Regions from separate parts of the Halorhodospira halophila SL1 genome, predicted to be linked through region 1. Evidence: riboswitches for the same ligand, from Rfam matches in the RefSeq annotation. Region 1 holds a riboswitch; the other holds the start of a gene.
The links. A riboswitch is a leader RNA that binds a small molecule or an ion and turns the genes downstream of it on or off. The one in region 1 is predicted to bind cobalamin.

Region 1 (3,398 bases):
CCGAAGTCGATCCGTTGCGTCAAAGCCCCAGGCGACCTGACCGGTCACGTTGTCACCGTAAGCCTCGTTGTCGTCGTAACGCAGGCTGGCACCGAGGTCATGTCGGCCTAAATCCAACTCGAGCTGCGAATACGCACCGGCGTTGTACCGGCTGGTTTCGTCATAATCGTCGGCGGTGTCGACTTTCTCATCTCGCCAGTCACCGCCAAAGGCCCAGACATGCCCGGCGCCCCAATACAGCTCATTCCGCCAACTTACCTCGTGGCGTTCAGTGTACTGCCATGTCTCTCCCCGGCTATCGACGTTATCCTGCTCATCCTTCGCCTGGGAGACCGCCAGCTCGCTGAACCAGCGCTCGGTGAGGTCCCCGCGGACGCCGCCACGGAGGGCCTGGAAGTAGTGATCCGTCCAGTCCTCTTCGCCAAGTCTTGTCCCGTCGAACTCGTTTGTACCCTCTGAGCGGAACCCCGTCGCGAAGAGTTCGGCACCGCCGGGTAGCCGATGGCTGAAACGGCCGCTGAAGCTGGTGTTCTCAAAGCCGTCGGGGTCCTCATCTCCCTCACCGTCCTGGACGTTGATCCCGTCCGTCTCGTAGTGGCTGGCCGAGAGGGCGTAGCGGCTAGCCGCAGTCCCGCCAGAGACACCCAAACCGAATTCGTGGGTGTTGAACGACCCGGCGCCGCCGAAGGCACGGAAGCGCGGAGGGCCCTCCTCCCCCTGGCGGGTGAAGACCTGGACCACACCGCCGACGGCGTCGGCGCCGTAGACGCTGGTGCGCGGCCCGCGCACCACCTCGATGCGGTCAATCTCGGCAGGAGGCAGATATTGCCAGGCGGCCCCTCCTTGCGTCGCCGAATTCATCGGCACCCCATCGACCAGCAACAGGGTATGGTCAGAGTTGGTACCGCGCATGAACAGACTGGTGCTCTTGCCGAACGGACCCGACGTCGTCAGGCTCGACCCCGCCTGACCCTGCAGCAGATCCGAGACCTGCCGAGGCTGCTGGCGGTCGATCTGCTCGCGGTCGATGACGGAGACGGAGGACAGGGACTCATCGACGGTCTGGGCCATTCGAGTTGGCGTGACCACGAGGGGCGCGAGTTGTGCGGACTCCCCGTCGGTATCGGCGATCGCCGGGCCGGCACTTACGGCAAGACCGGCCGCCACACCCGCGGCGACCCGGCTGGTGGTGTTGCTGGGCATGCTTTCCTCCCTTCCGCGCGCCACCCGCACGCGCGTCGGTCCGGTTACACCGCAGGGAGGAAGACAGGGATGGGGGAAGGGTTCGCGCTTGCGCCCGGCAAACGGTGGCCTGCCCCGGTCTGCCGCCTCCCGCGGCACCTGGGTTCCCTCAGGCCGGTCTCCGGGCTCGTGGGTGGGGTCGGGTGACCCCGGGCGGATCGCCTTCCCGCAGGGCCCGCCGCCGAACGACGACGCCTTGCAGTGGCCTTCTGATCCGCCCCCCACCTACCGTTGCGGGGGCAGCGCCGGACTCGCCGCTGGGTGCGGCTGTACCGGTCTTCCCGTTTCACCCCGCCGCTGCTCGCGCGGGGCACCTGAGGAAGTTGGTACTCTAGGCAGCTCGCTCACCGGCGTCAAACCGCCACCGACCCGGACCACTGGAGCCGCTGCCGAGACGCCATGACCTGTTACCCGCCACTACGGGCCCCTGTGCGCCGCCGCCATGACGCCTGAGCCGCTGCGCGTGCTGCTCCTCGGCGGCACCGGCGAGGCGCTGACGCTCGGCCAAGCGCTGGAGCAGGAGCCCGGGATCGCCGCGGTCTACTCCGTGGCCGGGGTGACCCGCCACCCACGGCTACCTCAACTGCCGGTGCGTCGCGGCGGCTTCGGCGGCGCTGTCGGCCTGGCCGCGTACCTGCAGCAGCACGGCGTGCACTGCCTGGTCGATGCCACCCACCCCTTCGCTGCCGGCATCTCCGCCAACGCAGCGGCGGCCGCCCGGCAAACGGGGACAGCCTTGCTGGCGGTGCGCCGGCCGGCGTGGCAGCCGGGGCCGGATGAGCAGTGGCATCGGGTGGCCGACATGGCCGCCGCCGCCGAGGCGCTGGGGCCACAGTCGAGCCGGGTACTGCTGACCATCGGCAATCAGGAGGTCCCGGCCTTCTGCGCGGCACCCCACCACCGCTACTGGATCCGCTGCCTGGAGCAGCCGGCGCAGACCCCGCCCGGGGCGGAACTGCTCTTCCAGCGCGGGCCGTTCCGTTACGCCGACGAGTGCCGCCTGCTCCGCGCGCACGGCATCGACACCCTGGTCACCAAGAACGCCGGCGGGGCCGCCACCCGCAGCAAGCTGGATGCGGCTCGGGACTGCGGGGCCCGGATCGTGATGGTCGAGCGCCCGCCGGACCCGCCCGAGGCGGAGGTGGCCACCGACGTCGGGCACGCACTGGCGTGGCTCCGCAGCTACCTTCAAGGGCGCTGGTGACGCTTTGCTGCATCATGGATTCATTGAATCTAATTTGCTCGCCTGCTAACGTCCGACCCGCCAATGGGTGCCCGCCGAGGCCACTCCGCCTCGCGGGTTAAACGGGAAGACCGGTTCAGCCGCACCCAGCGGCGAGTCCGGCGCTGCCCCCGCAACGGTAGGTGGGTGGCGGCAGACCCCGAGAGCCACTGCGGATCGCACGTCCCCTGGGCGGCATCCGCGGGAAGGCAGTCTGCCGCCCGGAGGTCTTCTCACCTCCGCCCCACAAGCCCGGAGACCGGCCCATGGCCAACCGGAAGACCGCGGGAGGCGGTGCGCCGGGATCGGTCTCCAGTGCGCGCGGCATCCTGCCGGGCGTCGCCTCGGCTAGCCGAACCCCGCCCCACTGACTCCCCGCGGTACACGCAACCGCAATCGCGCACGGGCGGTGCGCAGAGGAGTCAGCATGGCTACAGGACAGCCCATCGCCAGGGCGCTGCTGAGCGGCGCCGCGGCCCTCCCCCTGATGGCAACACCGAAGGCTGGATCGGCCGAGGAACACCCCACCGTCCTCCCCGACCTGACCGTCACCGCAGCCACGCGCACGGAGCGCCAGGTGGAGCGGACACCGGCGGCCACGGAGATCCTATCCGGAGACGACATCCGGCGCAGCGGTGCTGCCATGCTCGATGAGGCGCTTCAGGCAGAGTCGAGCATCTACACCGGGGTAGACGGCAACACCTTCTCCATCCGCGGCGGCAACCGCGATGACATGCTCTATCTCATCGATGGCCGCCGCATCGCCGGCACCTCATCCCGTAGCAACGAACTCAACCGGATCCCGGTGAGCCATGTCGAGCGTATCGAGATCGTTAAGGGGCCCGGCAGCGTGGTCTACGGGGCGGACGCTGTGGCCGGTGTCATCAACGTGATCACGCGGCGGCCGGAGCCCGGCCTGGAAGGCGGCGTCTCC
Region 2 (3,398 bases), 660 kb from region 1:
CGGCACGGCTGAGGCTGCCCACGCTCCAGAACATGACCTCCCGGGTGGCATCGGCGTCGGCGAAGTAGATCAGCAGCGTCGTGGTGGCCCCGAAGAAGTACATCAGGGCGATCCCCGCGAGGATCAGGCTCATCGGCGTCGCCCCCTTCCACTGCCCGATGAGCAGGATGAGCAGCGACACCGCCATCGCAAAGAGGAAGGCATTGCCGACGATGCCGTAGACGCCGAAGGCCGAGAACCCGAAGATGATCGCCAGCGCCGCCCCCAGCGAGGCGCCGGAGGCGATCCCCAGGGTGAACGGTGAGGCCATCGGATTGCGCAGCAGGCTCTGCAGGATCACCCCACCGAGCGCCAGCCCCATGCCGGCCACGACGGCGGTGGCCAGGCGCGGCAGGCGGATGTTCCAGACCACGTTCTCGGTCTGCGCGCTGACCCACGACGCCCCCAGCGGCCGACCCAGCACCGCCTGCACCACCTCGCTCAGCGGGATCCCCATGGGGCCGAGTCCCAGGCCAAGAACGAACGTCGCCACCAGGGCCGCAGCCAGGCCCAAAAGGATCAGGGTCTTCCACCAGATCGCCCGCGCGTAATCATCGAGCAGCCCGCCGGGAGGCGCTGGCCGGGAGGCGCTATCGGCGGTCAACTCAGTCATCGTCCAGGCTGCTGAGCTCCTGGAGCCGATCGTACAGCCCGGGGTCGCCGTAGAAGACCTCCAGGATCTCCTCACCGCGATCCCGGAGATCGACGTCGGCCATAGCCTCCGGGTAGAGCACCCGGGCCATGTGCACCAGGTCGATCAGCCCGGTGGCCAGATCCCACCCCATGTAGGTGCCCTTGAAGCGGTGGATGCGTTCCGCCTCGACGGCCTTTACCCCGGAGAGCCGTTCATCATCCAGGACCTCGTCACGGGCGACGCGGCTGGCCCGGGACGGGGTGTGGAGGAAGATGTGCGCCGGATCCCAGCTCACCAGCTCCTCGGCGCTGACCTCGCCGTCACCACCGGGCCGACCAGCGGTCACCAGCTCGGCACCCAGCTGCTCGACGGGAAAGTAGAAGGAGACGTGGTTGTAGAGGTTGCGCCGGTGGGCCAGGTAGATCCGTGGCGGTTCCTCGTCGGCGACCTGCTCCTGCACCTCGGAGACCGTCGCATCGTAGAAATCGAGCAGTTCTTCCGCCCGCTCTTCGCGACCGGTCACGGTGCCGAGCAGCCGATAGGCCTGCTCGATCTGCGCCTCAATGGCCTCCTCGGAGGCCCGCTCGCGGCCCAGGGTATTCACCGCGACCACGGGGACGCCGAGCTGCTGCTGGTAGCGCTCGGCCTGCTCGGCCATCGCCTCGTCGTCGTCGCCGCGGCTGAAGGCCCAGTAGATGAACAGATCCGGATCGGTGGCGAGCACCCGCTCGGCGCTGAACTCCGACCCGGGCTGGCCGCCGCCGACCATGGCCACCTCGTCCAGGCGACCGAAGGCGCGGACTTCGATCGGCTTGGCCTCGGAAAAGCGCGAGCCGAACATGTCGCTGGGGATTCCGACCAGGCGATCCTCGACACCCAGGTGCAGCGCCATGCGGAAGGCATCGACATTGACCGTGGCGATCCGCTCCGCCGCCTCCGGAACTTCCACGCTGCGGCCGAGCATATCCTCGACCTCATGGGTATCCTGCGCGGGCCCATCGCGGCTTTCGTCGTTGGGGGTATCTCCGCACCCGCCGAGGATCAAACCGATCCCCGCGACGAGCGCGATGCACGGATGACGCTGCATGGCTCCTCCAGTCACTGGATCCGGGTACGCCATGCGGGGGGGCGGGTCGGAAACGGGCGCGCCGGGGCGCGGATGCAACGACCGTCACCGCCACGCACGGTTCCCCGCCGTGTGGCTGCGGCCCCCAGGCCGGTCTCCGGGCTTGCGAGCGGGGCCCCAGCCCCAAGCGCCGCGCCTTCCCGCACCGGGTGCCGGGGACACCGTGGATGCAGTGGCGATGCAGCGCCCGCACTCGCCTACCGTTGCGGGGACAGCGCCGGACTTGCCTGCGCCCGCGCAGGGCACAGTGCGCACCGACTTCCCGACCGTCCGCGGTGGCGCCGCACGGGCCTTACACCGAACGGACGGCCCCGGCATGGATCCAACTGCCGGGTCACCTGGGGAGGCTGGACTCTACGGGCGGGCGCTGCCGCCTGTCAACGCGGCGGGGCGACGAGGTCAATAGCCACGGACCGCCCCCTTGTGGCAGGATTCCCAAGTGCGCGTTAAGGGTATGGACGCCCGCGACCCCTCCCGACCCCCCGCCGGAGATGTCATGGGCAAAGAGGCACACCTTCCGTCCTTCTGTGGCGATGCCACCGAAACCGGGGCACTCGATGTCCTGCCGCTCAGCGACCAGGAGCCGCACCTACGGCTCAGCGAACGCTTCGAACGACTGCGCGCCCATATCAACCAGGCGCTGCCCCACGGTGCGGTCCACCGCATCGCCGTGGCCATTTACGAGCCGGACGCCGATCGGCTCAAGACCTACGGCGCCGGCGGCGATGCACCCAGCCCGTTGGATCGTTACGAGACCAACCTGGCCGATACCCCCACCCTGCGTGCCCTCGCCGAGGCACCGGGCGTACGGATCATCGACGATTACCAGGACCACCCCAGCCCCCGCCGCCATACCGCCAGCATCCGCGAGAGCGGTCTACGTTCCGGGATGATCCTGCCGCTGCACCACGAGCAGACCTTCGTCGGCTTCCTGTTCCTCAACTCCCGCCAGCCCGGCTATTTCCAGGGCCCGATCGTCAAGCAGCTAGCGCCGTACATCGACCTGGGTCGCCTGCTGGCAATCACCTCCATCCGCACTACGCAGACCCTCCGGGGTGCGGCACGCACGGCCATGGCTTTCGGGCGCGCGCGGGACGACGAGACCGGGGGACACCTGTCACGAATGGCGGAGTACAGCCGCCTCATCGCCCTGGAACTGGCCCAGACCCACCCCCTCAGCGACGAATACATCGAGATGGTCTACCAGTTCGCGCCGGTCCACGACGTGGGCAAGATCGCCGTCCCGGACGGCATCCTCCTTAAGCCGGGGCGACTCGCCGAGGAGGAGTTCGCGCAGATGCGCGAACACGTCAGCCGCGGCGTGGCCATGGTGCTGGCCATGACCGAGGAGCTGGGCCTCAGCGAGGACCGACGCGCGGCCATCATGCGTAATATCGTCGCCTACCACCACGAGCGCCTGGACGGCAGCGGTTACCCGACCGGTGCGCGCGGCGACCAGATCCCTCTGGAGGGGCGCATCGTCGCCGTAGCCGACGTCTTCGACGCCCTGACCAGCGAACGCCCCTACAAGCGCCCCTGGGGGTTTACCGAGGCCGCCGACACCCTGCACGCCGAAGCGGCGGCCGGGAAGCTGTGCGC

Region 2: it holds a riboswitch for cobalamin, as region 1 does, so the genes downstream of both, HHAL_RS06855 (ABC transporter substrate-binding protein) here and HHAL_RS09735 (TonB-dependent receptor domain-containing protein) in region 1, are expected to answer to the same signal.

What each region holds. Positions count from the first base shown of each region.
Region 1 is NC_008789.1:2,121,326-2,124,723, forward strand. It holds gene HHAL_RS09735 (TonB-dependent receptor domain-containing protein) at 1-1,203, opposite strand, end outside; cobalamin riboswitch at 1,338-1,575, opposite strand; gene HHAL_RS09740 (cobalt-precorrin-6A reductase) at 1,685-2,446, shown strand; cobalamin riboswitch at 2,495-2,746, shown strand; gene HHAL_RS09745 (TonB-dependent receptor plug domain-containing protein) at 2,892-3,398, shown strand, end outside.
Region 2 is NC_008789.1:1,462,204-1,465,601, forward strand. It holds gene HHAL_RS06850 (FecCD family ABC transporter permease) at 1-652, opposite strand, end outside; gene HHAL_RS06855 (ABC transporter substrate-binding protein) at 645-1,760, opposite strand; cobalamin riboswitch at 1,891-2,064, opposite strand; gene HHAL_RS06860 (HD-GYP domain-containing protein) at 2,296-3,398, shown strand, end outside.